2 regions of the Seohaeicola sp. 4SK31 genome follow, and region 2 is predicted to be linked to the other one. Evidence: riboswitches for the same ligand, from Rfam matches in the RefSeq annotation. Region 2 holds a riboswitch; the other holds the start of a gene.

Region 1 (4,412 bases), on a different contig from region 2:
CAACCAAGGGTAAAACGACAAGAACCAGCGCTGTCATCGCCGGACTGATCAACAGTTTTCCCAGAACGATCTGCGCCGCCAGCGCCCTCTGGCCGATGATGGGCAACCCCACCAACGAGCCACCGATCACGAACAGGGCAAGCGCGCTGGACGAGGCGGCCAGAACCTCCATCAATCGCGTGATCATCTGTGGCAGGGGTATGCCTGATAGCATCACCAGCAAACCCAGCATCAATCCGATCACCATGGGCCGCTTCAGAACGCCAAGAATGATCCGCCCTGCGATCCGCAACAGCGACTTGTCTTGCCGGTCGCGTGACGCCTCCAGCAGCATCAGACATAGCGGGATCAGCAGAAAATTCTCGACCACCATGTTCAGGGCCAGCACCACGCCCGCAAGATCGGGAAAGACCAGAAGCATTACGGGATAGCCCACGAAACCAGAGTTCGGACAGGTCGAACCCATCACTGCGATCGCGCGGCGCGCGGGGCCGGTGCCTTGCAGGGTGAACCAGAGCCAGGTGACGCAGATGGTCAAAAGGCCACCCAACGCAAAGACCGTGATATAGCCAAGGTTCAGGATCTCGCCCAGATCGCGGGTGGCAACCGTGTTGAAGAGCAACGCAGGTAGCGCGATGTTCAGAACATACTTGCCCAGAACCTTCATGTCCGGGGGCGCAAAGACACCAGCCCGAACCGCGCCATAGCCGATCCCGATCAAGGCAAAGATCGGAAAGGTAATGGTCAGGATCGCGCCCAAGGATCAGCCGATGTGACCGCGTGTTTCGCCCACGGCACCACCTATCTGACCACGATGCAGCAATATATGGTCAAGTATAACACAGGCCATCATCGCTTCACCCACCGGGACGGCGCGGATGCCGACACAAGGATCGTGGCGACCCTTGGTGATGATCTCGGCCGCTTGCCCGTTTTTGGTGATCGTCTGGCGCGGCTTCAGGATGGACGACGTAGGCTTCACGGCAAACCGCACGACAATGTCCTGCCCGGTCGAGATCCCACCCAAGATGCCGCCCGCATGGTTCGACGAATAAACCGGCTTGCCATCATTCCCAAGGAAGATCTCATCCGCATTCTCCTCGCCTGTCAGGGTCGCCGCGGCCATACCTTCGCCGATTTCAACACCTTTGACAGCGTTGATCGACATCATCGCGGCAGCCAGATCAGTGTCTAACTTGCCATAAACCGGTGCTCCCAGCCCGGCAGGCACGTTCCGCGCAACGACTTCGATAATAGCACCGACAGAGTTTCCGGACTTCCGCAACCCGTCAAGATACTCTGCCCAATCGACAGCAGCGACCGCATCCGGTGTCCAGAATGGATTCTGCTCGATCTGGTCCCAGTCGAACCGATCCCTGTCGATCCCGTGCGGGCCGATCTGCGTCATGTAGCCTGTGATCTTAACCTGCGGTGCCAGAATGGACAGCGCGGCCCGCGCCAGACCGCCGGCCGCGACCCGCGCCGCTGTCTCGCGGGCCGAGGATCGACCGCCGCCGCGATAATCCCGTATCCCGTATTTCTGCCAGTAGGTGATATCAGCATGGCCTGGTCGGAACTTTTCGGCGATGTCGCCGTAATCCTTCGACCTCTGGTCGGTGTTCTCGATCATCAACTGCACAGGCGTGCCGGTTGTCTGTCCTTCAAACACACCGGACAGAATGCGCACCTCATCGGCTTCGCGCCGCTGGGTCGTGTATTTGCTCTGCCCCGGTTTGCGCTTGTCCAGCCAGTTCTGGATCATGCTCTCGGTGATCGGTACACCCGGCGGGCATCCATCCACGGTAGCCCCCAAGGCAGGCCCGTGGCTTTCGCCCCAGGTGGTCACACGGAAAAGATGGCCAAAGCTGTTCATGCTCATGCGCAGCACTCCTTTGTGGCTGGTCTAGCGGGGCCGTGCCCCTGCCTCAAGCGGTTTTGCCTTGAAGGGGCTGGGATGGGGCACTAGGCTCTACCCACCTCGGGGTGCCTGGCCTTGTGCCACGCTGAGATGCCGCAAGGCAAACCCGTTGAACCTGACCCGGTTAGCCCCGGCGGAGGGAAGGTTGGACAGCCTCCAGACTTGCCCTTTGCCCGGATCGTTGGAGGATTGAATGAAGCCACACCTGATGATCGCTGCCCTATTGGCGGCTGGACCGGCACTGGCACAGACGCCCGAACTGACGGTCTATACCTATGACAGTTTCGTGTCAGACTGGGGGCCCGGCCCTGCGGTCAAAGAGGCGTTCGAGGCGGAATGTGGGTGCACCTTGAATCTTGTCGGGGCTGGTGACGGGGCTGCGCTTCTGGGTCGGCTCAGGCTTGAGGGCGCGCGAAGTGAGGCGGACATAGTTCTTGGGCTCGACACCGGGCTGATTTCTGCCGCGCTGGAAACGGGCCTGTTCATGGCCCACACGATCGACGCCGATCTGGACCTTCCGCTGGAATGGAACGATCCCTTGTTCTTGCCCTATGACTGGGGCTATTTCGCCTTTGTCGGCAATCGAGGAGCCGCGCAACCAGCCGATTTTCGGGAGTTGGCCGCGAGTGACTTGAGCATCGTGATTCAAGACCCCCGCTCCTCGACCCCCGGTTTGGGTCTGCTCATGTGGGTCAAGTCCGCCTATGGCGACGAGGCTGCGGCGATCTGGGAGGGGCTGGCGGACAATATCGTAACCGTCACCCCCGGATGGTCCGAGGCTTACGGCCTCTTTCTGGAAGGCGAGGCTGATCTGGTCCTGTCCTATACGACATCTCCGGCCTATCACATGATTGCCGAAGAGGATGACAGCAAGGTCGCGCTTCCATTTCGTGAAGGACATTACATGCAGATCGAAGTGGCGGGCAAACTTGCTGCGACAGATCAGCCTGAACTGGCCGATCAGTTCCTGCGCTTTATGATCAGCGACGCGTTCCAGGCCATCATTCCTACGACCAACTGGATGTATCCCGCCGTGATGCCCGAGGCAGGTTTGCCCAAGGCGTTTTCGACACTGATCCAGCCAGAAAAGGCCATTCTCGCCCCGATCGATCAGGCCGATGCGCTGCGTGATCTGGCACTGGACGAATGGCTGCGCGCCCTTTCCCGCTGAGGCGGGCGGCATTCTCGGACGCGCTGGGCTGGGTTGCGGTCGCACTTGTCTCAGGTTTCATCCTGTTTCCCTTGCTTGCGGTGTTTTGGCATGCAGGCGGGGCAAGCCTGCCCGGCCCTGCGGATTGGTCCGCTCTGCGCTTCACAGTGCTGCAGTCAGTGCTATCTGCCTTTTTCAGTATTGCCCTTGCCGTTCCCGTGGCTCGCGCCCTGGCGCGCAGGCAGTTTGCAGGCCGTGGTTTGATGATCACTTTGTTGGGGGCCCCGTTCATTCTGCCCGTGATCGTCGGCGTTCTGGGTCTTCTGGCCGTGTTCGGACGCAGCGGGATCGTCAATCAGGCCATGGCGTGGGTCGGTCTCCCGCCTGTGCAGATCTATGGTCTGCATGGTGTTGTGCTGGCGCATGTGTTCTTCAACCTGCCATTGGCAACGCGCATCCTGTTGCAAGGATGGCAATCCATCCCGGCTGAACGTTTCCGCCTTGCAGCCAGCCTTGGCTTTGGCCCGCGTGACGTGTTTCATCTGCTGGAGTGGCCCATGCTCCGTGCAACCCTTCCTGGCGTGGCGATGGTGGTGTTTGCCATCTGCCTGAGCAGCTTTGCCGTGGCGCTGACACTGGGAGGAGGTCCGCGGGCGACGACGGTGGAATTGGCGATCTATCAGGCCTTTCGCTTCGATTTCGATCTGGCTCGGGCTGCGGTTCTGGCGGTGATCCAGATCGCCCTTGTGACTCTGGCCGCGATGTTGGCGCTGCGCTTTAGCTTGCTGGACGGGTTCGGGCGCGGGTTGGATCGTATTCCGCGACGTTGGGAGGCTGAGACCTTGCCCCTGCGCCTGCTCGATATCGTGACCCTTGCACTCGTTGCACTGTTTCTGATGTTGCCTCTTGGCGCTGTGATCTGGCGGGGTCTTGCGGGGCTGGAAGGGTTGCCGCCGCCAGTGTGGCGTGCCGCAGCCGTGTCGATCGTGATGGCGCTGGTCTCCACCGTCTTGGCCGTGGGGCTGGCGCTTGCGCTTGCCCATCTCGCGCGGCGGTGGCGCGGGATCGAGGCGGTCGGTCTTCTGGGCATTGCGGCCTCACCACTGGTGATTGGGACGGGCATCTTTCTGCTGCTCAACCCGCTTAGTGATCCGTCGCGCTGGGCCTTTGCGGTGACGGCGCTTGTCAATGCCATGGCGGCGCTGCCCTTCGCGTTGCGGGTTCTTGCCCCAGCCTTGCGTGATCTGGAAAAAGATTTCGGCCCTCTGGCCGATAGTCTAGGAATGAGGGGTGCCGCTCGTCTGCGGTGGCTGATACTGCCGCGCCTGCGCCGACCTCTGGGCT
Region 2 (4,412 bases):
GATCGACCTGCAACGCCTGTGCTCTTACGGGCATTTCCGCATCGAATCGCATCTGATGACCCTGCGGGAATTGCTGTCCGGTCTGGGCGAGGCGCATTCGGCTTTCGTCTCGACCCTGCTGCTGAACCGCAACGGCGTGAACGCGCGTTTCGTGGATCTGACCGGCTGGCGTGATGACGCACAGCCCGATCTGGAAACCCGGATCAAACAGGGCTTGGAAGGTCTGGACCTCTCCGCCGACCTGCCCATCGTGACGGGCTACGCGCAATGTTCCGAAGGATTGATGCGCGAATATGACCGTGGCTACACGGAAGTGGTCTTTGCCCATCTGGCGGCACAGACGGCGGCGGCCGAGGCGATCATCCACAAGGAATTCCACCTCTCCAGCGCGGACCCCAAGCTGGTGGGGCTGGACGCCGTGCGCAAGATCGGGCGCACCTCCTATGACGTGGCGGATCAGCTGTCCAATCTGGGGATGGAGGCGATCCACCCCAACGCGGCCAAGATCCTGCGGCAGGCGGATGTGCCCCTGCGCGTCAAACATGCGTTCGAGCCCGAGGACCCCGGCACCTTCATCGGCCCCGAGGGCGGCGCGGCTGGCCGGGTCGAAATGGTCACCGGACTGGGCGTCTATGCCTTTGAACTGTTCGAGCCTGACATGGTCGGTGCCAAGGGCTATGACGCGGCCATTCTGGAGGCGCTGACGCGGCATGATGTGTGGATCGTGTCCAAGACCTCGAACGCCAATTGCATCACCCATTGGCTGGACGGCTCGCTCAAATCCATTCGCCGGGCCGAACGCGATCTGGCCAAGCGCTTTCCCAATGCCGAGATCACGACCCGCAATCTGGCGCTGGTCTCGGTCATCGGCAGCGACCTGTCATCCTTGGGCGTGATGCGTCAGGCATTGAACGCGCTGGACGGTGCGGGCATCCACCCCATCGCGATGCAGCAAGGCACCCGCCGGGTCGAGATGCAGGTGATGGTGGACAAGGACCAGATGGCCGAAACGATCAAGGTGCTGCACCGCGCCTTGATCGAGGAGGCCGAGGATGAGATCGAACCCGAGCATCCGGCCATTGCCGCCGAGTAACTGATGGTGACACGAAAGGGGGCTGCGGCCCCCTTTTGGCCTGCACAGGCAAGGGGCTTCAGCCCTGCTCGAACACCGCCATCTGGCTGGCCCCGCCCAGATCGGGATGCGCACCGGCAATGTCGCGGACCATCACCTGATACCCGTTGCGCCGGGCAACGCCCCCGGCCCAGTCGCGAAACTGCGCCCGCGTCCATTCAAACTGATGATCCGGGCGGCGGAACCTTGTGCGGGGCACCCCCAGAAGGTCGTTGAACTCGGCATTGGGCGTGGTCACCACCACAGCGCGCGGGCGCATCACGCCGAACACCGCCGCCTCCAAAGCGCCCAGCGCCCTGGGCGGCAGATGTTCGATCGTCTCCACCAGACAGGCGCAGTCAAACCCCGCCAGATCGGGATGCGCGGCGGTCATCGACCCCTCCCGCGCCTCTGCCAGCATGCCGCGCGGATGGCGGGCCAGCCTGTCACGGCACCGCGCCAGTGCGGCGGTATCCAGATCCAGCCCGACCACCGCCACGATCCCCTCACACTCCAGCAGCGGCAGCATCAGATCCCCTGACCCGCATCCCAGATCCAGCAGCCGGGCCGCGCCCAGCGCCTTGACCGTGTCCAGCACGGCCGCCAGCCGTTCTTCGTGCCACCAGTTGCCCATGCCCGCCCCCTTGGATGCCGCAAAGCCCTAGCATGCCCCCGCGCCGCGCATAAGCCCCGCGCAATCGCCCTTGAAGCGGTCTGCAATCTCCCCTAGCCTATCACGTGTAAACCGTTGGGGTGTCCCGTCAGGGGCTGAGAGGCGACAAGCCAACCCATCGAACCTGATCCGGGTCATACCGGCGGAGGGAACGGTGCATCGTCAGGGCAAATCTGCCCGCAGGACCGTCCTCCCCGTTTGTGATCCATCAACACGCGGGAGGCATGGGATGACCCCCATCGCATTGACAATCGCAGGCTCCGACAGCGGAGGTGGCGCGGGCATTCAGGCCGATCTCAAGGCGTTCTCGGCCCTTGGCGTTTATGGGGCCAGCGTCATCACGGCGCTGACCGCGCAGAACACCCGCGCGGTTACGCGTGTCGAACCCGCCAGCCCCGCCATGATCTCCGCGCAAATCGCGGCGGTGTTCGACGATCTTGACATCCACGCCGTGAAACTGGGGATGCTGGGCGGGGTCGAGGCGATCCGCACCGTCGCGGACGGTCTGCAAGGCCGCCCCATGCCCATCGTGCTCGACCCGGTGATGGTCGCCAAATCCGGCGATGCCCTGCTGCCGGATGAAGCCGTGGCCACCCTGCGCGCCGTGATGCTGCCCATCGCGACCCTGCTGACCCCCAACCTGCCCGAAGCCGCACGCCTGCTCGACTGCGCCCCGGCAACCAACGAGGTCGAAATGCAGGATCAGGGCCGCGCCCTGATGGCCTTGGGTGCCAAAGCCGTGCTGATGAAGGGCGGCCACGGCGCGGGCCAGACCTGCACCGATCTGCTGATCACGGCCGAAGGCACGCAGATCCTGACCGCGCCGCGCCGCGCCACGCGCAACACCCACGGCACTGGCTGCACCCTGTCGGCGGCCATCGCCGCAGGGCTGGCGCAGGGTTTGGACCTGCCGCAGGCCGTCACCCGCGCCCATGCCTATCTGCAAGGGGCCATCGCCGCTGCCGATACTCTGACAATCGGTCATGGTCACGGCCCTGTGCATCATTTCCACGCGGTCTGGCCGCATGTCTGATGTCACCATCATCGGCGCGGGCGTGGCGGGTCTCTGGGCCGCCTATGCCCTGTCAAAACGCGGGCTAACCCCGCGCTTGATCGACCGGAACGGCAACCCCGGCGCGCATGGGTGTTCATGGTGGGCGGGCGGGATGCTCGCCCCCTTCTGCGAAGGCGCCACGTCCGAAGCCGCCGTGATCGCGCATGGGCAGCAGGCGGCAAGCGACTGGGCCGAGGTGACAAAGGTGACGCAAAACGGCTCTCTTGTGGTCACCCTTGCCCGCGACCGGGCCGAGCTGGACCGTTTCGCCCGCCGCACCACAGGGCATGCCCGCATCAGCGGCGACACCCTCGCCACGTTGGAACCCGACCTTGCCACGCCGGGGCGCGAGGCGCTGTATTTCGACACCGAATCCCACCTGACCCCGCGCGCCGCGCTGGCCGATCTGGTGGCGGCCCTTACCGCCCGTGGCATCACGATTGAACAGGCCGAGGCCACGCCCGACGACGTCCACGGCACCGTGCTGGATTGCCGTGGCCTTGCCGCCAAACTGCCCTCCTTGCGCGGGGTGCGCGGCGAAATGGTCATGCTCAAAACCCATGAAGTGCGGCTCTCGCGCCCCGTGCGCCTGCTGCACCCGCGCCACCCGCTCTATATCGTGCCGCGTGGGGATGGCGTGTTCATGCTGGGTGCCACCCAGATCGAAAGCGCCGCCCCCGGCCCCATCACCGCCCGCGCCCTGCTGGAACTGCTGTCCGCCGCCTATGCCCTGCATCCCGCCTTCGCCGAGGCCGAGGTGATCGAAACCGGGGCCGACCTGCGCCCCGCCTTTGTCGATCACGTCCCCCGCGTGATCCGGCAGGGCCGCGTGCTGCATCTGAATGGCCTGTTCCGCCACGGCTATCTGATGGCCCCGGCACTGGCGCGGCAGGCAGCGGATTATCTTGAACATGGCACCAAAGGAGACCTGTTCCATGAGGATTGAGGTGAACGGAGAGGCGCGCGAGGTCACGGCCACGACCCTTGCCGCCGCGCTGGACGAACTGGGCTGGGGCACGGCCAAGGTGGCCACCGCGCTCAACGGCGATTTCGTGCCTGCCAGCGCCCGCGCGGACCAAGCCTTGCGCGATGGCGACAGGCTCGAAGTCCTCGCCCCCATGCAGGGGGGCTGAGCGATGCGCGAATTCTATGGCGTCACCCTCGACAGCCCGCTGATGCTGGGCACGGCGCAATACCCATCTCCGGCGGTGATGGAGGCAGCCTTCCGCGCCTCGGGCGCATCCGTGGCCACGGTGTCGCTGCGCCGCGAAACCGGCGGCGGGCAGGCGTTTTGGCAGATCATCAAGGGCCTGGGCGTGCATGTCCTGCCTAATACCGCAGGCTGCTATAGCGCGCGTGAGGCTATCACCACCGCCCGCATGGCGCGCGAGGTGTTCGAGACGAACTGGATCAAGCTGGAAGTCATCGGCCATGCCGACACGCTGCAACCCGACCCCTTTGGCACGCTGGAGGCGGCTGAGACCCTCTCGTCCGAGGGGTTCGAGGTCTTCCCCTACATGACCGAGGATCAGGTCCTCGCCCAGCGTCTTGTCGATGCGGGTTGCCGCGTCCTG

The links. Region 2 has a riboswitch for thiamine pyrophosphate ahead of thiD (bifunctional hydroxymethylpyrimidine kinase/phosphomethylpyrimidine kinase). Riboswitches for the same ligand answer to the same signal wherever they lie in the genome.
Region 1: it holds a riboswitch for thiamine pyrophosphate, as region 2 does, so the genes downstream of both, thiB (thiamine ABC transporter substrate binding subunit) here and thiD (bifunctional hydroxymethylpyrimidine kinase/phosphomethylpyrimidine kinase) in region 2, are expected to answer to the same signal.

What each region holds. Positions count from the first base shown of each region.
Region 1 covers NZ_JARAMP010000019.1:58,845-63,256, reverse strand. The annotation lists gene PVW27_RS15750 (AEC family transporter) at 1-760, opposite strand, end outside; gene aroC (chorismate synthase) at 764-1,879, opposite strand; TPP riboswitch at 1,970-2,077, shown strand; gene thiB (thiamine ABC transporter substrate binding subunit) at 2,112-3,089, shown strand; gene PVW27_RS15735 (thiamine/thiamine pyrophosphate ABC transporter permease ThiP) at 3,065-4,412, shown strand, end outside.
Region 2 covers NZ_JARAMP010000017.1:73,628-78,039, forward strand. The annotation lists gene PVW27_RS14850 (aspartate kinase) at 1-1,093, shown strand, start outside; gene PVW27_RS14855 (methyltransferase domain-containing protein) at 1,152-1,745, opposite strand; TPP riboswitch at 1,851-1,952, shown strand; gene thiD (bifunctional hydroxymethylpyrimidine kinase/phosphomethylpyrimidine kinase) at 2,014-2,817, shown strand; gene PVW27_RS14865 (FAD-dependent oxidoreductase) at 2,810-3,784, shown strand; gene thiS (sulfur carrier protein ThiS) at 3,774-3,971, shown strand; gene PVW27_RS14875 (thiazole synthase) at 3,975-4,412, shown strand, end outside.